Regions from separate parts of the Lentzea sp. NPDC042327 genome, predicted to be linked through region 2. Evidence: riboswitches for the same ligand, from Rfam matches in the RefSeq annotation. Region 2 holds a riboswitch; each other region holds the start of a gene.
What was found. A riboswitch is a leader RNA that binds a small molecule or an ion and turns the genes downstream of it on or off. The one in region 2 is predicted to bind cobalamin.

Region 1: linked by a shared signal. The riboswitch ahead of cobN (cobaltochelatase subunit CobN) and the one ahead of AB0A63_RS08120 (ribonucleoside-diphosphate reductase subunit alpha) in region 2 are both predicted to bind cobalamin.
Region 3: linked by a shared signal. The riboswitch ahead of AB0A63_RS08945 (CbtB-domain containing protein) and the one ahead of AB0A63_RS08120 (ribonucleoside-diphosphate reductase subunit alpha) in region 2 are both predicted to bind cobalamin.
Region 4: linked by a shared signal. The riboswitch ahead of AB0A63_RS16440 (iron ABC transporter permease) and the one ahead of AB0A63_RS08120 (ribonucleoside-diphosphate reductase subunit alpha) in region 2 are both predicted to bind cobalamin.

Annotation. Positions count from the first base shown of each region.
Region 1 is NZ_JBEZBX010000006.1:242,154-247,575, forward strand. Features, by position in the region: gene cobN (cobaltochelatase subunit CobN) at 1-1,332, opposite strand, end outside; cobalamin riboswitch at 1,366-1,500, opposite strand; gene AB0A63_RS17940 (hypothetical protein) at 1,509-2,489, shown strand; gene AB0A63_RS17945 (precorrin-8X methylmutase) at 2,486-3,106, shown strand; gene AB0A63_RS17950 (precorrin-2 C(20)-methyltransferase) at 3,103-4,554, shown strand; gene AB0A63_RS17955 (cobalt-precorrin-6A reductase) at 4,526-5,227, opposite strand; gene cobM (precorrin-4 C(11)-methyltransferase) at 5,224-5,422, opposite strand, start outside.
Region 2 is NZ_JBEZBX010000003.1:76,159-81,580, reverse strand. Features, by position in the region: gene AB0A63_RS08135 (LysR family transcriptional regulator ArgP) at 1-538, opposite strand, end outside; gene AB0A63_RS08130 (LysE family transporter) at 638-1,186, shown strand; gene AB0A63_RS08125 (hypothetical protein) at 1,152-1,319, opposite strand; cobalamin riboswitch at 1,383-1,593, shown strand; gene AB0A63_RS08120 (ribonucleoside-diphosphate reductase subunit alpha) at 1,696-5,061, shown strand; gene AB0A63_RS08115 (ribonucleotide-diphosphate reductase subunit beta) at 5,115-5,422, shown strand, end outside.
Region 3 is NZ_JBEZBX010000003.1:243,952-249,373, reverse strand. Features, by position in the region: gene AB0A63_RS08970 (phosphoribosyltransferase family protein) at 1-360, shown strand, start outside; gene AB0A63_RS08965 (antibiotic biosynthesis monooxygenase) at 316-609, opposite strand; gene hisG (ATP phosphoribosyltransferase) at 606-1,466, opposite strand; gene AB0A63_RS08955 (phosphoribosyl-ATP diphosphatase) at 1,481-1,744, opposite strand; gene AB0A63_RS08950 ((2Fe-2S)-binding protein) at 1,851-2,501, shown strand; cobalamin riboswitch at 2,536-2,725, shown strand; gene AB0A63_RS08945 (CbtB-domain containing protein) at 2,757-2,945, shown strand; gene AB0A63_RS08940 (CbtA family protein) at 2,962-3,708, shown strand; gene AB0A63_RS08935 (HAD family phosphatase) at 3,705-4,361, opposite strand; gene metH (methionine synthase) at 4,354-5,422, opposite strand, start outside.
Region 4 is NZ_JBEZBX010000005.1:554,030-559,451, reverse strand. Features, by position in the region: gene AB0A63_RS16455 (S8 family serine peptidase) at 1-1,835, shown strand, start outside; gene AB0A63_RS16450 (3-isopropylmalate dehydrogenase) at 2,153-3,190, shown strand; gene AB0A63_RS16445 (YciI family protein) at 3,255-3,674, opposite strand; cobalamin riboswitch at 3,758-3,901, shown strand; gene AB0A63_RS16440 (iron ABC transporter permease) at 3,936-4,958, shown strand; gene AB0A63_RS16435 (ABC transporter ATP-binding protein) at 4,958-5,422, shown strand, end outside.

The sequences.
Region 1 (5,422 bases), on a different contig from region 2:
CACGAACAGCTCACCGGGCGCTTCACCCCAGTGCTCCCGCATCGACTCGCGGAACTCCTCCGGCAGCGTCTCGTGGAACCGCCGGTAGTCGGCGGCCGCGATGCGCACCGGGTTGCTCTCGAACTGCTCCTGCGTCAGCCAGTCCACGTCCTGGCCGCCCGCGGCGATGAGCGCGTGGATCAGCTTGTCGCCGTCGAGCTCGTCGACGCCCGGCAGGTCGTCGCCGATGTCGTAACCGTGCTCCCGCATGGCCTTCAGCAACCGGACCGTGGAGGCGGGTGTGTCGAGGCCGACCGCGTTGCCGATGCGGGAGTGCTTGGTCGGGTACGCCGACAGCATCACGACGACCCTGCGCTCGCCGACCGGGATGTGCCGCAACCGCGCGTGCCTGGTCGCGATGCCCGCGACGCGCAGCGCCCGTTCCGGGTCGGCGACGTAGACGGTGAGACCGTCGGAGTCGATCTCCTTGAACGAGAACGGGACCGTGATGATCCGGCCGTCGAACTCGGGGATCGCCACCTGGGTCGCGGTGTCGAGCGGTGACAGGCCGTCGTCGTTGGAGTCCCACTGCTCACGGCTGGAGGTGAGGCACAGGCCCTGCAGGATCGGCACGTCCAGCGCCGCCAGCGCACCCACGTCCCACGCGTCGTCGTCACCGCCCGCGCTCGCGTTCGCCGGGTTCGTGCCGCCGGCCGCGAGGACCGTCACGACCAGCGCGTCGGCCTGCCGGAGCGTGTCGAGCAGCTCGGGTTCGGCGGTGCGCAGCGACGAGCAGAACACCGGCAGCGGCCTGCCGCCCTTGGCCTCGATCGCGTCGCACAGCGCGTGCACGAACGCCGTGTTCCCCGCCACGTGGTGTGCGCGGTAGTAGAGCACCGCGACCGTCGGGCCCTCCACCGCGGCCGGCTCGCGTTCCAGCACCCCCCACGTGGGGGTGGCGGCGGGCGCGGCGAACCCGTGGCCGGTCAGCAGGATCGTGTCCTCGAGGAACTTGTGCAGCTCGGCGAGGTTTCCTGGCCCGCCCTGCGCGAGGTACAGGTGCGCCTCCGCGCACACGCCGCCCGGCACCGTCGACAGCTCCATGAGCGCCGCGTCGGGCTGCATCTCACCGCCGAGGACGACCACGGGCAGCGGCTGCGCGAGCAGCCAGTCGAGGCCCTCCTCCCACATCCGGCGGCCGCCGAGGATGCGCACGACGACCAGGTCCACGCCCTCGACCAGCGCGGGAAGGTCGTCGGTGGTCGTGCGCGAAGGGTTGCCGAGCCGGTACTCGGCGCCACTCGCACGCGCCGACAGCAGGTCGGTGTCGGAGGTCGACAACAGCAGGATCACGCGGGCTCCATCCCTCGTGGGGTCCTCGCCCCAGGTCACGGGTCGCGACGAAGCGGAGTTCCTGACTCCCGGCGAGTTCGCTGGTCACAGTGGCGGGACCGCGCCGGATTCGCACCGGCTTCCTCCTGCGCTTCGTCGTTCGGGCTCACCCTAACCGGCGGGTTACAGTCCGACCTATGCGTACTCACCCGGATGCCTGCCCCGGCGCCGTCGAGCTGCACCAGGCGGCCGATGGCGGGCTGGCCCGCATCCGGGTCCCCGGCGGCACCCTCTCCGCAGCTCAGTGGGACGTCGTGCGCACCGCCGCGGCCGAACTGGGGTCGGGCGTGCTGGAGCTGACCTCGCGGGCGAACCTCCAGATCAGGGGCCTCACGTCGGGGGTCGAGCTGGGTGCCCGCCTGCGTGCGTGCGGCCTGCTGCCGTCGGACACCCACGAACGCATCCGCAACATCATCGCCGCGCCCCTGGACGACAACCAGGCGCTGGTCGACGCACTGGACACCGCCCTGTGCTCCGACCCGTCACTCGCCGCCCTACCAGGGCGTTTCCTGGTGACGGTGGGTGCTTCGGTGAGCGGTCTGGGCGGCGACATCGGCCTGGTGGACGACGCGCTCCTGCTCGCCGGTACCGATACAGGTGTCCGGGTCGACGACCCCGTGGACGCCGTCGTCACCGCCGCCCGGCTGTTCCAGGAGCTGCGCGGCACGGCCTGGCGCCTGTCCGAAGTGGACGGCGGTGTGCGCAAGATCACCGCCCACCTCGGCACTTCCGCCGCACCGCGCGTCACCCCGGCTGTGACTCCTGTCGCACCTTCACCTGTGACACCAGGCGTTCCACTGGGCCGGCTCGACGCCGGTCAGCTGCCGGGCACGGCCCTGCGCCTGACCCCGTGGCGCTCCCTCGTCGTGCCGCCGGGCACCGACACGTCCGGCCTGATCACCGACCCCGCCTCGCCGTGGCACGGGGTGAGCGCGTGCACCGGCAAGCCGGGGTGCGCGAAGTCGTTGTCGGACGTCCGCGCCGACGCCCGCGCGTGGCTCGGCACGCCCCACTCGCGGCCGGTGCACTGGTCGGGTTGCTCACGCCGATGTGGTCGTCCGGCCGGTGATGTGATCGAGTTCGTCGCGACCGGCGACGGCTACGAGGAGATCAGGTGACGGAGTACATCAGGGACGGCGCGGAGATCTACCGGCAGTCCTTCGCCACCATCCGCGCGGAGGCAGACCTCACCGCCTTCCCCGCCGACGTCGCCCAGGTCGTGGTCCGCATGATCCACGCCTGCGGCATGACGGACCTGCCGCGGGACGTCGGGTTCTCCCCGCACGTCGTCCGCGACGCCCGCGCGGCGTTGCGCGCCGGCGTCCCGATCCTGTGCGACGCCAACATGGTCGCGTCCGGCGTGACCCGCCGGCGCCTCCCCGCGGACAACGAGGTCCTCTGCTACCTGCAGGACCCCCGTACCCCCGCACTGGCGACCGAGATCGGCAACACGCGCAGCGCGGCGGCACTCGAACTGCTCGCCGACCGCTTCGACGGCGCGGTGATCGCCATCGGCAACGCCCCCACCGCCCTCTTCCACCTCCTGGACCTGATCGCGGCCGGAGCCCCGCGACCGGCGGCCGTGCTCGGCATCCCGGTCGGGTTCATCGGCGCCGCGGAGTCCAAAGACGCCCTGGCCGCAACGGATCTCGAACACCTCGTGGTCCGCGGCCGGCGCGGCGGCAGCGCCATGACGGCGGCCGCCATCAACGCGATCGCTAGTGAGGTCGAATGACGGGCAAGCTCTACGGCGTCGGTGTGGGTCCCGGTGACCCCGAACTCGTGACGGTCAAGGCCGCACGGCTCATCCGGGAAGCCGACGTCATCGCCTACCACAGCGCCCGGCACGGTCGCAGCAACGCCAAGAGCATCGCGGCACCGTACTTCCGCGACGGTCAGATCATGGAGCAGCTCGTCTACCCGGTCACCACCGAGGACACCGACGACTACCAGGGCGAGATCGACGCGTTCTACGAGGAGGCCGCCGCCACGCTGGCCGCGCACCTCGACGCCGGCCGCACGGTGGTCGTCCTCGCGGCGGGAGACCCGTTCTTCTACGGCTCCTACATGCACATGCACAAGCGGCTCGCCCACCGCTACGAGGCGGAGGTCGTCCCCGGCGTCACGTCCGTCAGCGGTGCCTCCGCGGTACTGGGCACCCCGCTCGTCGAACGGGACGAGGTGCTCACGATCCTGCCCGGCACGCTGCCGCCGGCCGAGCTGGCCGCGCGGATCGCGGACACCGACTGCGCCGCGATCCTCAAGCTGGGCCGCACCTTCGGCAACGTCCGGCAGGCGCTGGAGGAGGCCGGGCGGCTCGACGGCGCCTGGTACGTGGAGCGGGCGACCACCGGGCGGGAGCGCACGGCGAAGCTCGCCGACGTCGACCCCGGGTCGGTGCCGTACTTCTCGCTGGCGTTGCTGCCCAGCAACTCCCGGCCGGCGCGGCCGGGTGGTGAGGTCGTGGTCGTCGGTCTCGGCCCAGGCCACCACTCCTGGCTCACCCCGGAGGCCAAGCGGGCACTGGAGTCCGCCGACGACCTCGTCGGCTACACCACCTACCTGAACCGGGTGCCCGACCGCCCCGGCCAGACGAAGCACGCCTCGCACAACCAGGTCGAGTCCGAGCGCGCCTCCTTCGCACTCGACCTGGCCCGCCGCGGGTCGCGCGTCGCGGTCGTCTCGTCGGGTGACCCCGGTGTGTTCGCGATGGCCACCGCGGTCCTCGAAGTGGCCGCCGAACACCCGGACGTCCCGGTGCGGGTGCTCCCCGGTGTCACGGCCGCGAACGCCGTCGCCGCGAAGGCCGGTGCGCCGCTGGGGCACGACTACGCGGTGATCTCGTTGAGCGACCGCCTCAAGCCGTGGGACGTCATCGCCGAACGCCTGGAGGCCACCGCCAAGGCGGACCTGGTGATCGCGATCTACAACCCGGCCTCGAAGGCCCGCACGCACCAGGTGGCGGAGATGCGCGACCTGCTGCTCAAGCACCGTTCGCCGGACACGCCGCTGGTCGTCGGCCGGGACGTCGGCGGTCCGGAGGAGGAGATCCGCGTCCTCACCCTCGGCGCGCTCGACCCGGCCACGATCGACATGCGCTGCCTGCTGGTCGTCGGCTCGTCGCAGACCGTCGTGACCGAGCAGGGGGTCGTGTTCACGCCCCGGCGGTACCCAACCAGCTGACGGCCTCGTCCACGGTGGCCACCGCCTCCACGGGTGGGAGCGGTGGCCGCCGCACGACGACGACGGGGAGGCCGAGCCGTTCCGCGGCGTCCAGCTTCGCCGACGTCATCGCGCCGCCGCTGTCCTTCGTCACGAGCACGTCGATCCGGTGCTCGCGCATCAGCGCCAGCTCGTCTTCGACGGTGAACGGCCCGCGCGCCAGCAGCACCTCGATCCGTTGGGGCATCGGCGGTTCCGGCGGTTCGACCATGCGCGCGAGGAACCACTGCGGACACCCGGCGAACTCGGCGAGGTCCTGCCGCCCGGTCGTGAGGAACACCCGCTCACCGGGCAGGGCTGCCGCCGCGTCCGCGACGCTGTCCACCCGGGTCCATCCCGGCCGGGGCGTGAACCCGGGCCGCCGCAGGACCAGCAGCGGCACCCCGACCCGTTGGCAGGCCTCAAAAGCGTTCGCGGTGATCCGCGCCGCGAACGGGTGGGTGGCGTCGACCACGGCGTGGATGTCGTTGTCCCGCAACCACTGCGCGAGCCCGTCCACCCCACCGAACCCGCCGACCCGCACCTGTCCGGCCGGGAGCCGCGGCTCGCGCACCCGTCCGGCCAGGGAGGACACCGCGGTGACCCGGGACGCCAGCGCGCGGGCCTCGCCGGTGCCGCCGAGGATGAGAATCATCGAACGCGGGTCGCCGAGTACAGGTGGCTGTCCGGGAACTGCGTCGCCCCCAGCACCTTCCCCACGATGATCACCGCGGTCCGCTTGATGCCCGCCGCGGCGACCTGGGCGGCGATGTCGTCGAGGGTGCCCCGCAACACGACCTCGTCCGCGCGCGAGGCGTACGCGACGACCGCGACCGGGCAGTCCGCGCCG
Region 2 (5,422 bases):
ACGACTTCAACGGCCCGGCCGCATGCCGGTTCACGAAGGACTCGGCGGCCATCGCGGCGTAGCGGATGTGGCCGAGCTTGCGCACCGAGCAGCCGGCGACGGGGTCGCGCGACGACGTCACCGCCGCCATCACCGCTCCCTGCCGCAGCAACGCCGTCGTGTGGTCCTGGTCCTCGCGGTGCAGGTCGAACGAGATCCGCAGCTCGGGCGGCACGCGGTGCAGCGCGGGCAGGAACCAGGTGGCGAGCGAGTCGGCGTTCACCGCGATCGGCACCCGCACGACCGCGTCCTCGCCGAGCGCCGCCCCGAGGTCCTGGTCGAGCGCCAGCAGTTGCCGACCGTAGCGGACGATCACCTCACCGGACGGCGTGAGCCGCACCGGGCGGGCGCGGACCAGCAGGACCCGGCCCGTGCGCTGTTCGAGCGCCTTGATGCGTTGCGAGACAGCGGAAGGCGTGACGTGCAACGCGGTGGCGGCGGCGTCGAACGTGCCGCTGTCCACCACCGCGAGCAGCGTGCGCACCAGGTCGAGGTCCATCACGAGCGCTAATGGTACGTAAGAATCTTCAGCTGGCCTCATCAAGAACGCGTCAATAGCGTGGACCGCGTGACAGACCTGCTGCTCGGCTTCGGCACCATGATGACCCTGATCGTCGCGATCGGCGCCCAGAACGCTTTCGTGCTGCGCCAAGGACTTCGCCGCGAGGCGGTGGCGAAGGTGGTCGCCGTGTGCGCCGTGTCGGACGCGGTCCTGGTCGCCGTGGGCGTCGCCGGGTTCGGCGCGATCGTCACCCGGTGGCCGCAGGCGGTCACCGTCGCCGCGGTCGTGGGCGGGCTCTTCCTGCTGGGGTACGGGTTCCTGGCCGCGCGGCGCGCACTGCGCCCGCAGGCCCTGCACGCCGACACCGGCGCCCGGCACCGGCCCGTGCTCACCGCGATCGCGCTGACGTGGCTCAACCCGCACGTCTACCTCGACACCGTGCTGCTGCTCGGGTCGATCGCCGCCGGCCGCTGGCTCTTCGGCGTCGGCGCGGTGACGGCGAGCATCACCTGGTTCGCCGCGCTCGGGTTCGGCGCCCGGCTGCTCAGCCCGCTGTTCGCGAAGCCGCGCGCGTGGCGCGTGCTGGACGGCGTGATCGCCGCCGTGATGATCAGCCTCGGGGTCGCGCTGATCGCCGGGACGTGACCAGCGCGGCGACCGCGCAGCCGGCCAGCACGCCGCTCGTCACCGGCGCCGCGGCTCCCGCGAACAGCGACGCGGAGGCGAGCCCCGCACTGAGCAGAGCACCGTAGAAGACCCGCGGCCGAACCTCACCCACGCCGACCACCCTACCCAGGGGACACGCATGTTGGGTGGTGATCAAGGACCCACCACCACATGTAGTATCTGCCGCACTGGTGGTTCACCGGCCCGGACAACGGGCCGGTGAGGCAAGAGGGAACCCGGTGCGAGTCCGGGACTGCCCCGCAGCGGTGAGTGGGAACGAAAGCCGTCAACGAAGCACTGGGTCGCGAGACCTGGGAAGCGACGGCCGGTAGGCGCGAGTTCGACGCCCACGAGTCCGAAGACCTGCCACCGGGGTGCGCGCAAGCCTGCGCGCACGACACGGTGCCCCGAGGGAGGGCAGCTGTGTGCACCGGTGAACGGTGCGCGCATGCGCTTTTCCTCCTGGGCCCAGCTCGCGAGGAGAGAGCGTGCCCGACCGCCTTTCAGTGGTCATCGAGGAAGCCTGTGCCGATCTTCCGAACGCATCGGCCGAGGCGGTGCTGACCGAGACCAAGCGGAACCTGTACCACGGCATCACCGACGCCGAGCTCGCCCTGGCGCCGATCATGGCCGCCCGCGCGATGGTCGAGCAGGACCCGGACTACTCCTGCGTCAGCGCCCGCCTGCTGCTGGACCGGCTGCGCACCGAGGCGTGCGGCGTCCCGCTGTCGCACGCCGAGATGACCGAGCGCTACCCGTCGTACTTCGCCTCGTTCGTGCGGCACGGCGTCGACTGCGGCCAGCTCGACCCCCGGCTGACCTCGTTCGACCTGGCCCGCCTGGGATCGGCGCTGGACCCGTCCCGTGACCTCCGGTTCCAGTTCCTGGGCCTGCAAACCCTGTACGACCGCTACTTCCTGCACCGCGACGGCCGCCGCTACGAGCTGCCGCAGGCGTTCTTCATGCGCGTGGCCATGGGCCTCGCCCTGGAGGAGGACGACCCCGACGCCCGCGCGGTCGAGTTCTACGAGCTGCTGTCGTCGTTCGACTTCATGTGCTCGACACCGACGCTGTTCAACTCCGGGACGACCCGGCCGCAGCTGTCGTCGTGCTTCCTGACCACCGTGGCCGACGACCTCGGCGGCATCTTCCACGGCATCAGCAACAACGCGCTGCTCTCGAAGTTCGCGGGCGGCCTGGGCAACGACTGGACGCCGGTGCGCGGCATCGGCGCGCACATCAGGGGCACCAACGGCACGTCGCAGGGCGTGGTGCCGTTCCTGAAGATCGCGAACGACACGGCCGTGGCCGTGAACCAGTGCTTCGCACCGGACACCGGCGTCCACACCGCCGACGGCGTCAAGGCGATCAGGGACGTCGTGGCCGGCGACCTCGTGCTCGGGGTGAGCGGCACCTACCGCGAGGTCACCGACGTCATGCTCTACGACCAGGTCGACCCGATGGTCGAGGTGGAGGTCGAGCACTCCGCCGCACCCCTCAGGGTCACCGCCGGACACCCGTTGTACGCCGTCAGGGGCGTGCCGCTCGGCCAGGAGAACGCGCGGACGCTCAAGCAGCTCGCCGGCGACGAGGTGCGGCCGGAGTGGGTGGACGCCGGTCGGCTGGAGAAGGGTGACCTCGTCGCCAGGGTGGTTCCGCGGGAGGTCGTGCCCGTCGCCGGTTTCAGCGAGGACGATGCTCGTCTGTACGGCGTCCTGCTCGGTGGCGGGCACCTGTCGGAGGACGGGGTGCGGTGGGGTGTCTCCGGGAAACCCGGGCTGGACGCGCACCTGGACTTCGTCCGCGAGCACCTGTCGGCGCGCGGTGTCCCCTTCCGGGAGAACGGCCGCGACGACACCCACGTGTGGATCCACTGGGCCTCCGAACCCGAGGTGGGTGCCTCCGCGTTCCCGTTCACGCCTGAGGACCTCTACGACGACGACCGCCGGAAGCGGATCGCCCGCAGGTTCTCCCACCTGCCGCACGCCCAGACCCGGAAGCTCCTGCAAGGCCTGCTGGAGTCGAGCGGCGGTGCCTCCCGCGGCGTCGAGGTCCACTTCACCACGACGTCGCGGTCGCTCGCCGCGGGTGCCCGCTACCAGCTGCTGCGCCTCGGCATCCCCTCTGCCGGCGAGGACCTCGACGTCGGGGTTCCCGCCGTCGAGGGCATCGCCGAACTCGCCGGCTGCCGCCCGACCACCGAGCCAGACTGGGTCGAGCACCGGGGCATGGTGTTCTCGCGCGTCCGCGACGTGCGGGAGACCGAGGTGGTCCCCGAGGTGTTCGACCTCGAGGTCGAGACCGACGAGTCCTACCTGACCACGGCCGGCCTCGCCCACAACGGCGGGAAGCGCAAGGGCGCGGTCTGCGCCTACCTCGAAACCTGGCACATCGACGTCGAGGAGTTCCTCGACCTGCGCAAGAACACCGGCGACGAACGCCGCCGCACCCACGACATGAACACCGCGAACTGGGTGCCGGACGAGTTCCTGCGCCGGGTCCGCGCGGGCGGCACGTGGACGCTGTTCTCCCCCGACGAGGTGCCGGACCTGCACGACGCGTTCGGCGCCGAGTTCGCCGAGAAGTACCGCGCCTACGAGGCCAAGGCCGACGGTGGCGGGATCAAGGTCTTCCGCCGGGTCCAGGCCGTGGACCTGTGGCGGCGCATGCTCACGATGCTGTTCGAGACCGGCCACCCGTGGATCACGTTCAAGGACCCGTGCAACCTGCGGTCACCGCAGCAGCACAGCGGCGTGGTGCACTCGTCGAACCTGTGCACCGAGATCACCCTGAACACCGCGGTCGACGAGGTCGCGGTGTGCAACCTGGGGTCGGTCAACCTCGCCCGGCACGTCACCGAGGACGGCATCGACCACGCCCGGCTCCGCAAGACGGTGCGCACGGCCGTGCGGATGCTCGACAACGTGATCGACGTGAACTACTACACGATCCCGGAAGCCAGGAACTCCAACCTGCGGCACCGGCCGGTCGGTCTCGGGCTGATGGGGTTCCAGGACGCGCTGTTCACGCTCGGCACGCCGATGGCGTCGCAGGAGGCCGTGGAGTTCGCGGACCGCAGCATGGAGGAGATCAGCTACTACGCCATCGAGGCGTCCGCCGACCTGGCCCGGGAACGCGGCGCGTACCGGTCGTTCGACGGGTCGCTGTGGTCGCGGGGCGTCCTGCCGATCGACTCGGTCGAGATCCTCGCGCGGCACCGCGCCGCGGACGAGCTGGAGCAGGACCGCGGGTCCACGATGGACTGGGCCGCACTGCGGGCCAAGGTGCGGCAGGGCATGCGGAACTCGAACGTCATGGCCATCGCGCCGACCGCGACCATCGCGAACATCGCCGGCGTGAACCAGTCGATCGAGCCGCTGTACCGCAACCTCTACGTGAAGTCGAACATGTCCGGCGACTTCACCGTCGTCAACCCCCACCTGGTGCGGGCGCTCAAGCAGCGCGGGCTGTGGGACGAGCAGATGGTCTCCGACCTCAAGCTGCACGACGGCAGCCTCGGCGCGATCGACCGGGTGCCGCCCTACCTGAAGGCCCTGTACGCCACGGCGTTCGAGGTCGACAGCGCCTGGCTGGTCGAGGCGGGCTCGCGCCGGCAGAAGTGGATCGACCAGGCGCAGTCGCTCAACCTCTACCTGGCCGCGCCGAGCGGCCGCAAGCTCGACGAGCTCTACCGGCTGGCGTGGCTGCGCGGGCTCAAGACCACGTACTACCTGCGGACGCAGAGCGCGACGCACGTGGAGAAGTCCACGTTGCAGGGCACCGACGGCAAGCTCAACGCCGTCTCCCCCGTCGCCTGCTCCACCACCGACACCGACTGCGAGGCCTGCCAGTGACCGACCACATCATCGACGCCGGTGCCGCGCGGGTCGGCGTGGACGACAAGGCGATGATCAACTGCCGTGCGGACGTCAACCAGCTGCTGCCGCTGAAGTACCACTGGGCGTGGGAGAAGTACCTGGCCGGCTGCAACAACGCGTGGATGCCGACCGAGGTGTCCATGCAGGCCGACATCGGCCTGTGGAAGTCGAAGGACGGCCTCACCTCGGACGAGCGCCTGATGATCAAGCGCAACCTCGGCTTCTTCGCCACGTCGGAGTCGTTGGTGGCCAACAACATCGTGCTCGCCGTGTACCGGCACCTGACCAACCCCGAGTGCCGGCAGTACCTGCTGCGCCAGGCGTTCGAGGAGGCCGT
Region 3 (5,422 bases), 170 kb from region 2:
GAGGAGCAGCTGGCCGCGGGCTGCGACCGCGAACGGGCCGAGGCCGCGCGCAGGACCGCGCTGTACCGGCGGGACCGGCCGCCGCTCGTGGTCGAGGGGCGGGACGTGGTCGTGGTCGACGACGGGCTGGCCACCGGTGTCACCGCGCGGGCCGCCCTGCACTGGCTGGAGCGACGAGGGCCGAACCGCCTGGTGCTGGCCGTGCCGGTCGCCGCGAGGCAGTCGGTGCGCACGTTCAGCACGCCCGTGGTGGCGGTGCTCCTGCCGCGGCACCTCGGTGCGGTGAGCCGGTGGTACGACCGCTTCGAGCAGACCTCAGACGCCGAGGTCCTCGAAGTGCTGGACCACCGGGAACGGTGAGTAGAACCGGTGCAGCAGCTCCGACCACCGGGCGTAGGACGGGCCCTGGCGGAACCCGACCGTGTGCGCCTCGACCGACTCCCACTGCACCAGCAGCAGGTACCGGTTCGGGTCCTCCAGGCACCGCGACAGCCGCAGGCCGAGGAAGCCCGGCGAGGCGGAGATCAGCTCCCGCGCCTCGCCGAAGACCTCCTCGAACTCCGCCGCACGTCCGGGCAGGACGTCCAGCACGGCGTGCTCCAGGATCACAGGCGGCAGAACCGGATGTCCGAGGCCAGGATCGCCTTGGCGCCGATCGCGGCCAGCTCGTCCATGACCCGGTTCGCGTCGCGGCGGCGGACCATCGCCCGCACCGCGACCCAGTTCTCGTCGGCCAGCGGCGCGACCGTCGGCGACTCCAGGCCCGGCGTGAGGCTGATCGCCTCGTCCAGCAGCGTGCGCGGGCAGTCGTAGTCCAGCATCAGGTACTGCTGGGCGAACACGACGCCCTGCAGGCGGGCCTGCAGCTGCTTCTTGGCCGGCGACAGCTCCGAGCCCGCGCGGTGCACGAGGACCGCCTCCGACTCGCAGATCGGCTCGCCGAACGCCACCAGGTCGTGCTGGCGCAGCGTGCGGCCGGAGCCCACGACGTCGGCGATCAGGTCGGCCACGCCGAGCTGGATGGAGATCTCGACCGCGCCGTCGAGGCGGATCACCGTGGCGTTGATGCCGCGGCGTTTGAGGTCGCGGCCGACCAGCTTCGGGTAGGCGGTGGCGAGCCGCTTGCCCTCCAGGTCCTCGACCGTCCAGTCGGTGCCCCGCGGGCCCGCGTAGCGGAAGGTGGACCCGCCGAAGCCCAGCGCCAGCAGCTCCTCGACGGAGGAACCGTTGTCGTCGGCACCCGAGTCGGCGGCCAGGTCGCGGCCGGTGATGCCCAGGTCGAGGTCACCGGACGCCACGTAGATCGCGATGTCCTTGGGGCGCAAGAAGAAGAACTCGACCTCGTTGTTCGGGTCGAGCACGGTCAGGTCGCGCGGCTCGTGCCGCTGCCGGTAACCGGCCTCGGTCAGCATCGCGGAGGCGCGTTCGGCGAGCGCGCCCTTGTTCGGGACTGCTACGCGCAGCATCGGTCAGCTCTCCGTCAGAGGTACTTGTAGACGTCGTCGAGGGTCAGGCCGCGGCCCAGCATGATCACCTGGAGGCGGTACAGCAGCTGCGAGATCTCTTCCGCGAGCTTCTCGTCGGACTCGTACTCGGCGGCGATCCAGACCTCGCCCGCTTCCTCCAGGACCTTCTTGCCCTGCGCATGGACGCCGGCCTCAAGCGCAGCCACGGTGCCGGAACCCTCCGGCTTGGTGCGGGCTCGTTCGGTCAGTTCGGCGAACAGCGAGTCGAAGGTCTTCACGGGGGCACATCCTCCCACCTCCGGACGGGTGGTCCACACCGCGGTCACCTCTGTTCCAGCCCGTGGACGTGATCTGTCCTGCATGGACACCCAGTAGCGTGAATCTGTGTCGGAGTTCGCCGAAGTCCTCGCAGCGCTGCGCCAGGTGCGCGGCATCAACCCGTTCTTCGCGCTGGACGTGGGCCGTCCGGACGACTCGTGGCTGCCGGGGACGGCACTGCTCGAAGGCCCCGCCCTCAGGGAGACCATCGACGCGATCGCGGCCCGCTACAACGCCGCCGAGCCCCGCGTCGCCGCCAGCCTGTTCTTCCTCAGCTACACCGCGCGGCTGCTCAGCCCGCTCACCGCGACGGACCTGCCGATCGACGTGCGCCCGGAGAACCTGTGGTGGCAGCACCACCGCCGCAACGGCCTGAGCGTCCGCATCGACACCCCGCGGCTCGGCCCGCGCCCGGCGGAGGCGCTCGCACCGGTCGTGGAGGCGGTCCACGCGGTCGTGCCCGTGGCACGCGGTCTGCTGTGGGGCAACGCGATGTCGAACATCGCGGGCGCGCTGAAAATGGTGGTGCGAGCGGGTGCGCTGAGTGCGGAGGAAGCGGAGGAACGCGGCAACCGGCTCATGGCAGCGCCACCGTTCGAAGGTGCCGGGGAATTCGTCACCCTGCCCGGCGAGGTCGCGTTCCTGCGCCGGTCGTGCTGCCTTTACTACCGCGTTGCCGCAGGTGGGAAGTGCGGGGACTGCCCTCTTGTGAAGTGATGAAGACGACAACTCTTATGGCCGGTTGTGCGTGAACCGCCGTTCACCTTACGGTGCACGCGCCGCAGTGACGGGAAGCCGGTGGAAATCCGGCGCGGTCCTCGCCACTGTGACCGGGAAGCGATCCCCGCCGAGCACGTCACTGGTCCCGCGAGGGGCTGGGAAGACGCGGGGGCAGCGTTGATCCGGGAGTCAGGAGACCGGCTGCGGCGCCGTAAGGAGTTTCACCTTCCACGAGGTATGGAGGAGCCCGTCATGACGAGCCCCGCAGCAAGCCTGTCCGCCGTCCGCGTGCCCAAGTGGGCCTTCGCCGTCTCACTGCTCGGCCTGATCGTCACCTACCTGGTCCTGCAGGAGAACGGCCTCGCTCTCGGTGCGAGCTCGGAGCTGCTGCACGAGTTCTTCCACGACGGCCGCCACGCCCTCGGCGTTCCCTGCCACTGATCCGCTGATCACGCAGATGACGACGTACAAGTCGATCGCACTGCGCGGACTCGCGGCCGGCGCCATCGCCGGTACCGCCTCCGCGCTCGTGCAGCTCCTGGTCACCGAGATCCCCATCCGCGCAGCACTGGCGGTCGAGGAGGCCCGCGCCCCCGCCGGTGACGGCCACTCCCACTCGCACGGCGAGGAGGGGCTGGTCAGCCGCGGCGTCCAGATCGCGGGCGGCATGCTCGGCGTGGTGATCGTCGGCATCGCCGTCGGCCTGGTGTTCGCCACGGCCTACGCGCTGTCGAAGCGCTGGTTCGCCGACCGCACGCCGTTCACCCGCAGCACCGCGTTCGGAGTCGCCGTGTTCGGTGCGGTGGCGCTGCTGCCGTGGCTGAAGTACCCGGCGAACCCGCCCGCGGTGGGCGACCCGGACACGGTGAACTACCGCACCGCGCTGTACCTGGGCGTGGTGGTGGCCGGTCTGGCGATCGTCTGGGGAGCGAGCTGGCTCGCCTCGGCGCTGGCCGCGCAGCCGCACCCGGTCCGCGTGACCGCGGTGCTGCTCGCGGTCGTGGCGGCGGTGGCGGTGGTGCTGGTGGCGTTCCCCACGCCGCCGGACACGATCCCGGCGGACATGCCGGTGGCCGTGCTGTGGCAGTTCCGCCTCAGCTCGCTCGCCCAGCTGGCCACGCTCCACATCGGTCTCGGCGTGGTGTTCGGCCTGCTGGTCGATCCGGCGACACGCCGGGCGAAGGCACCCGTCGCGGCTCTCTAAAGAGCGCGCAGCACTTCGAGGTCGACGCCGACGAGGGAGTCGCGGAACACCCGCCGCTCCCCCGCCGGCACCTCGACGTCACACGGCACGACCAACACGGTGCACCCGGCCGCCACCGCCGAGGCGACACCGGTCGGCGAGTCCTCGACCGCCATGCACCGCGCCGCGTCCACGCCGAGCAACCGCGCCGCCTTCAGGTACGGCTCCGGCAGCGGCTTGTTCAGACCGTCCACCTCGTCGCCGCACACCGTCACGTCGAACAGGTCACGGCCGATGGTGTCGAGCGCGACCTCGGTCAGCGACCGTTCGGTGGAGGTCACCAGCGCCATCGGCACGCCGGACGACCGCACCGCGCGCAGCGCCTCGGCAGCGCCCGGACGCCACGGCAGACCGGTGCGGAAGACCTCCTCGGTGCGGCGGGAGATCCACGCGGCGCCGTCGGCCATGTCGGCGTCGGTCGGTTCGATGCCGACGTCGGCGAACAGCAGGCGCATCGTCGTGGGGACGTTGCTGCCGACCATGCGTTCGCGGGTCTCCACCGACAGGACCCCGCCGAGCTTCTCGGCGTACTCGTAGAGCGGGATGTCCCACAGCTTCTCGGAGTCCAGCAGCGTGCCGTCCATGTCCCACAGGACAGCTTGCGGGTCAGACATTGAAGTACTTCGCCTCCGGGTGGTGCGCCACGAAGGCGTCGGTGGACTGTTCCGGGTGGAGCTGGAGTTCCTCGGACAGCGTGACGCCGATGCGGGCCGGGTCGAGCAGGTCGACGACGCGCCGGCGGTCTTCCATCTCGGGGCAGGCGCCGTAGCCGAACGAGTACCGCGCGCCGCGGTAGCCGAGCTTGAAGTACTCCTCGACGGCGGCGGGGTCTTCCTGGGCCACTGACCCGCCCGCCGGCCACACGAGCTCCTCGCGCACGCGCTTGTGCCAGTACTCGGCCAGCGCTTCGGTGAGCTGGACCCCCAGTCCGTGGACCTCCAGGTACTCACGATACGCGTTCTTGCCGAACAGCTCGTTGGCGTAGTCGGCGATCGGCTGGCCCATCGTCACGAGGTGGAACGCGATGACGTCGACCTCACCCGACGAGCGGGCGCGCCAGAAGTCGGCCAGGCAGAGGCGCCGATCCTTCTTCTGGCGCGGAAAGCGGAACCGGAAGCGCTCCGGCGCGTCCGGGGAGGGCTCGGTCAGGATGACCAGGTCGTTGCCCTCGGACACGCACGGGAAGTAGCCGTAGACGACCGCGGCGTGGGCAAGAACACCTTCTGTCGCAAGGCGTTCCATCCAGTACCGCAGCCGTGGCCTGCCCTCGGTCTCGACGAGCTCCTCGTAGGTCGGGCCGCCGCCGCGCGTGCCTTTGAGGCCCCACTGGCCCATGAACGTCGCGCGCTCGTCCAGCAGCGCGCTGTAGTCCGCGACGGGAATGCCCTTCACCACGCGGCTGCCCCAGAACGGCGGCACCGGCACCGGGTTGTCGGTGGCCACGTCGGAACGACCGGTTCCCGCTTCTTCCTCTCCTGCCGCGGCTTTGCGGGCCGCGGCGATGCGCAGCGCACGTTCGCGGCGGGCCTTGCGCTCGGCGGCCTTCGCCTGGGCCTCCGGGTCGACCAGAGGGGTCTCTCCGCGTTTCGCCGCCATGATCGCGTCCATCAGGCGCAGGCCCTCGAACGCGTCGCGGGCGTAGCGGACGTCGCCCAGGTACATCTCGGTCAGGTCG
Region 4 (5,422 bases), on a different contig from region 2:
ACGTGCAGGCCGCCGGTGGTGCCGGTGTGCTGCTGTCGTCCACGCTCAACAACTTCGCGGCCGGCATCGCGGGCAACACCGCCATCCCGATGTTCCAGTTCACCGGTGACGCCACCGCCCAGGTGCGCCCGGCGCTGAACGCGGGCACGCTGACCGTCCGCCTCGCGGGCGAGCTGCGCACCTCGACGCCGACCTACGACCAGTCCATCTCGGACACCCCGAGCTCGTTCACCAGCCGCGGCACCCGCGGTCAGTCGATCAAGCCGGACGTCGCGGCGCCCGGTGACACGATCTCCTCGACCGCCGTGGGCTCCGGCAACGACCGCTCGGTCATCTCCGGCACCTCGATGGCGTCCCCGCACGTCGCGGGCATCGCGGCCCTGGTGCGCCAGACGCACCCGGACTGGACGCTGGAGGAGGTCAAGGCCTCGATCATGAACACCGCCGGTGCGGACGTGAAGGAGAACGGCAAGACCTTCGCGCCCAACCGGGTCGGCACCGGCCGCGTGGACGCCAAGTCCGCGCTGGACAACCAGGTGCTGGCGTTCGTCGAGGACGACCACGGCTACGTGAGCGCCAACTTCGGCACCGTCGAGGTCTCGAAGCCGGTCTCCAGGAGCAAGACCATCAAGATCGTCAACAAGTCCACGAAGCCGGTGGAGTACAAGGTCGGCTACACCGCGGCCACGACGATCCCCGGCGTGAGCTACGTGCTCTCGCAGGACAAGGTCAAGCTGAGCCCGCGCGGCGTCGCCCGCGTCAAGGTGACGCTGAAGATCGACGACCCGAAGGCGCTGCGCAAGACGATCGACCCGACCGTCGCGACGACGCAGCTCGACACGCCGCGCCAGTTCCTCGCGGACGCCTCCGGTCGCGTGACCCTCACGCCGACCGCCGGTGCCGTGGTGCCGCTGCGCGTGTCCGTCTACGCCGCGCCCAAGCCGGTGGCCGACATCAGCACCTTCCCGTCGCTGCGGTTCCGCGGCGGCGACAAGCAGGCCGTGCTCAACCTGAACGGCCGCGGCGTCGACCAGGGCACCGGCTCGCAGGCGTACCGCTCGCTGGTCAGCGTCCTGGAGCTGCAGGCGTCCTCGCCGAAGCTGCGCGACTGCCGCCGCAACGTCACCGAGAACTGCGCGCTCAACGAGACCGCCAAGGGCGGCGACCTGCGCTACGTCGGCGCGGCCTCCACGGCCCCGCTCGCCAAGGCCCAGGGCAGGCCGGAGGAGGCGCTGCTCGCGTTCGGTGTCGCGACGTGGGGCAACTGGTACAACCTCGGCGTCAACACCGTCCCGTTCATCGACATCGACACCACCGGTGACGGGGTCGCGGACTTCGAGACGTTCGCGACGCGCCTGACCGACACCGACCTGCTGGTCGCGACCACCGTCGACCTCAAGACGGGCCTGGAGGTCGACATCCAGGCGGTCAACAACCAGTGGGGCGACGTCGACACGAACACCGCCGACACCAACGTCGCGGTCCTGCCGGTGCTGCTCACCGCACTCGGCATCGACCCGGCGAAGGACACCTCGCGGATCTCGTACACCGCCGGCACCACGGGCTACTACGTGGCGCCGGGCAACGCGAACGGCCTGATCGACGTCATCGACCGCCCGCTGTCCTTCGACCCGCTCAAGCCGGGTCTGTGGGTGCAGGGCGGCGGTGACGCGGCGCTGTCGTACCTCGCGAAGCCGGGCACCGCGCTCGTGGTGAACCGGGACGCGAAGGCCCTGGAGCTCGACAAGTCCGAGGGCCTGCTGGTGCTCAACCACCACAACGCCACCGGCGACCGCGCCTCTGTCGTCACCGTGCGGGCCAGCGGCCGCTCCTAGCCCCTTCTCCTCCGACGTTTGCTGAAGTCCACGCGGGGACCTTTCGTACTCTCAGAGAGTACGAAAGGTCCCCGCGTGCGTTCCGGGGGAAGTGGGGTTACTGCGTGGAACTGCCGGGCGTCACCCCTTGACGCGACCCTGTTCCTGCGATCGAGTGACACTCGAAAGCGCGGAATGGGCCGTGTGGGTGTCCCGCAGTACGGGAGATAACACCCCGATGGGGTGTCCGGCATGCGGCGAGCGGCCGTGGTGCCGGTAACCTTTCGCGGAGGAAAGTAGTCCCACCAATTGGGGACTGACACCTGGGAGGTGTGTGGATGCGGCTCGCAGTGATCCCAGGAGACGGGATCGGGCCCGAGGTCATCGCTGAGGCCCTGAAGGTCCTCAACGAGGTCGTTCCGGCGGCCGAGATCACTCGCTACGACCTCGGCGCGGCGCGCTGGCACGCCACGGGAGAGTTGTTGCCCGAGTCGGTGCTCGGTGAGCTCCGCCAGCACGACGCGATCCTGCTCGGAGCGGTAGGCGATCCGTCGGTGCCGAGCGGAATCCTGGAGCGCGGCCTGCTGCTGCGCCTCAGGTTCGAGCTCGACCACCACGTGAACCTCCGCCCCGCCCGTCTCTACCCCGGCGTCCGCAGCCCGCTCGCGGACCCGCCGGAGATCGACATGGTGGTGGTCCGCGAGGGCACCGAGGGCCCGTACGCGGGCAACGGTGGCCTGCTGCGCAAGGACACCCCGCACGAGATCGCCACGGAGGTGTCGCTCAACACGTCGTTCGGCGTGGAGCGCGTGGTCAGGGACGCCTTCGCGCGCGCCTCGGCCCGTCCGCGGCGGCACCTGACGCTGGTGCACAAGACGAACGTCCTCACGCACGCCGGCTCGCTGTGGTCGCGCGTGGTCGAGGAGGTCTCGTTGCAGCACCCGGACGTGACGGTGGCGTACCAGCACGTGGACGCGGCCACGATCCACCTGGTCACCGACCCCGCCCGGTACGACGTGATCGTGACGGACAACCTGTTCGGCGACATCCTGACCGACCTCGCCGCCGCCGTCACGGGCGGCATCGGCCTGGCCGCGTCGGGCAACATGGACGTGACGCGGCGCAACCCGTCGATGTTCGAGCCGGTCCACGGTTCGGCACCGGACATCGCGGGCCAGGGCATCGCCGACCCGACGGCCGCCGTGCTGTCGGTCGCGCTGCTGCTCGACCACCTCGGCGAGCACGAGGCGTCGCGCCGGATCGAGGCGTCCGTGGCGTTCGACCTGGCGACCCGCGACCACCAGTCGCCGGGCGCGACGTACGCGATCGGCGACCGCCTGGCCGCCCTCGTGTCCTCGAACGTCCGCACGGGCTGACCGTTGTAGTGCACGCGGGGAGCTTTCGTACTCTTGTAGAGCACGAAAGGTCCCCGCGTGACATTCACAGCTGGGCGGTGGACTCGCGCCAGGCGCGCTCCTTCTGGATCCACTCGTTGTCCTGCGGAAACTCGTCGATCGTCGGCACGCGGCGGATCTCGGTCTTGAACCCGGGCCCGGCCATCGGCATCCGCTTCGCCCACTCGACCGCCTCCTGCAGCGAGGACACGTTGAGCAGGTAGAAGCCGCCGAACAGCTCCTTGGTCTCGCCGTACGGGCCGTCCGTCACGATCGCCGGTTCGGCGGAGAAGTCGACGACGACGCCCTCGGACGGGTCGGCGAGGCCCTCGGCGGCGAGCAGCACCCCGGCCCGGATCAGCTCGTCGTTGAACGCGCCCACGACCTCCAGCATCTTGTCGAAGTCGAGCTCGCCCATGTTCGCGTAGGCCTCGTCGGTGGCGCGCATGATCAGCATGTACTTCACGGTGGTCTCCCTGCGTTGTGCCCTGCTCGCTGACGTCCACAGGTCGAACGGGCACCCCGCCGGATCGACATCACAGCGGAGAAATTTTCGAACTTCCTGTTTGCGCAGGTAGGGTCACCTGAAGTCGTGCGTGGGGGAAGACCGGTCGAAGTCCGGCGCTGACCCGCAACGGTAGGTCCCCGGCCAGGGGACGAGCCCGAATGCCCGCACACGGCAGACATAGGACTCCAACTCCTGCCGTGGACTGCGGGAAGGGCACATGTGATCGGGAAGATCAGCGCGCTCGTCGGCGTGCTCGTCGTCAGCATCGTGGCGGGCGTCGCGCTCGGCCCCGTCTCCGTCCCCTTCGGCGTCACCGCCGACCTGCTGTGGCAGGCGGTCACCGGCGGCACCGTGCCCGCCCACCTCGCCGGGCAGTACCACATCGTCTGGAACATCCGGCTGCCGCGCGTGCTGCTCGCCGCCGTCGTGGGCGCGGGGCTGAGCGCGGTCGGCGTCGCGATCCAGGCGATGGTCCGCAACGCGCTGGCCGACCCGTACGTGCTCGGCATCTCCTCGGGGGCGAGCGTGGGTGCCACGGCGGTCGCGACGATGGGGGTGCTGTCCGGGCTCGGCGTGTACGCGCTGTCGACGGGGGCGTTCCTCACCGGGCTCGGTGCCACCGCGCTCGTCTACCTCACCGCGCGGTCGAGCGGGGCGCTCACGCCGTTGCGGCTCGTGCTGACCGGCACCGCGCTCGCCTACGGGTTCTCGGCCGTGGCGATGCTGCTGGTGTTCCAGGCACCGCACGGGGAGGCGGCGCGGGCGGCGATGTTCTGGCTGCTCGGCAGCCTCGGCGGGGCGGACTGGAGGTCGTTGCCGGTCGCCACGGTCGTGACCGCGCTGGGCATCGCCTACCTGATGGCCAAGGCGCGGCCGTTGAACGCGCTGGCGATGGGCGACGAGACCGCGACCACGCTCGGGGTGAGGGTGAACCGGTTCCGCACGCACCTCTTCGTCGTCACCGCGGCCATGACCGGGGTGCTGGTGGCGGTCAGCGGGGCCGTCGGGTTCGTCGGGCTGATGCTGCCGCACCTCACGCGCATGGTCGTGGGCGCCGACCACCGCAAGGTGCTGGCCCTGGCACCGCTGGCGGGTGCGAGCTTCCTGGTGTGGGTGGACGTCGCCGCGCGGATGCTCGCCGCACCCGAGGAGCTGCCGCTCGGCGTCATCACGGCCGCGCTGGGCGTGCCGTGCTTCATCTTCCTGATGCGCCGCAGGGCGTACGTCTTCGGAGGCCGCTGATGCGCGTCGAGGTGCACGACGTCACCGTGCGGAACATCATCTCCGGCATCACGCTGCACGCCTGCGACGAGGTGGTCGGCATCGTCGGGCCGAACGGCAGCGGCAAGTCGACGACGTTGCGCTGCGTCTACCGGGCGCTGCGACCGGACGCCGGCGCGGTCCTGCTCGACGGCGAGAACGTCCACAGGCGACAGGGCCTCGCCCGCGACCTCTCCGCGCTGACCCAGGAGTCGCAGGTCGAGTTCGACTTCACCGTCACCGAGGTCGTGGAGATGGGCCGGCTGCCGCACGACCGCGACCCCGTGCGCGACGCCGCTGTCGTCGCCGATGCTCTGGCCACAGTGGACGTCGGGCACCTCGCCGCCCGCAGCTTCCTCAGCCTTTCCGGCGGGGAGCGCCAGCGGGTGCTGATCGCCCGCGCCATCGCCCAGCAACCCCGCGTGCTCGTGCTCGACGAGCCGACC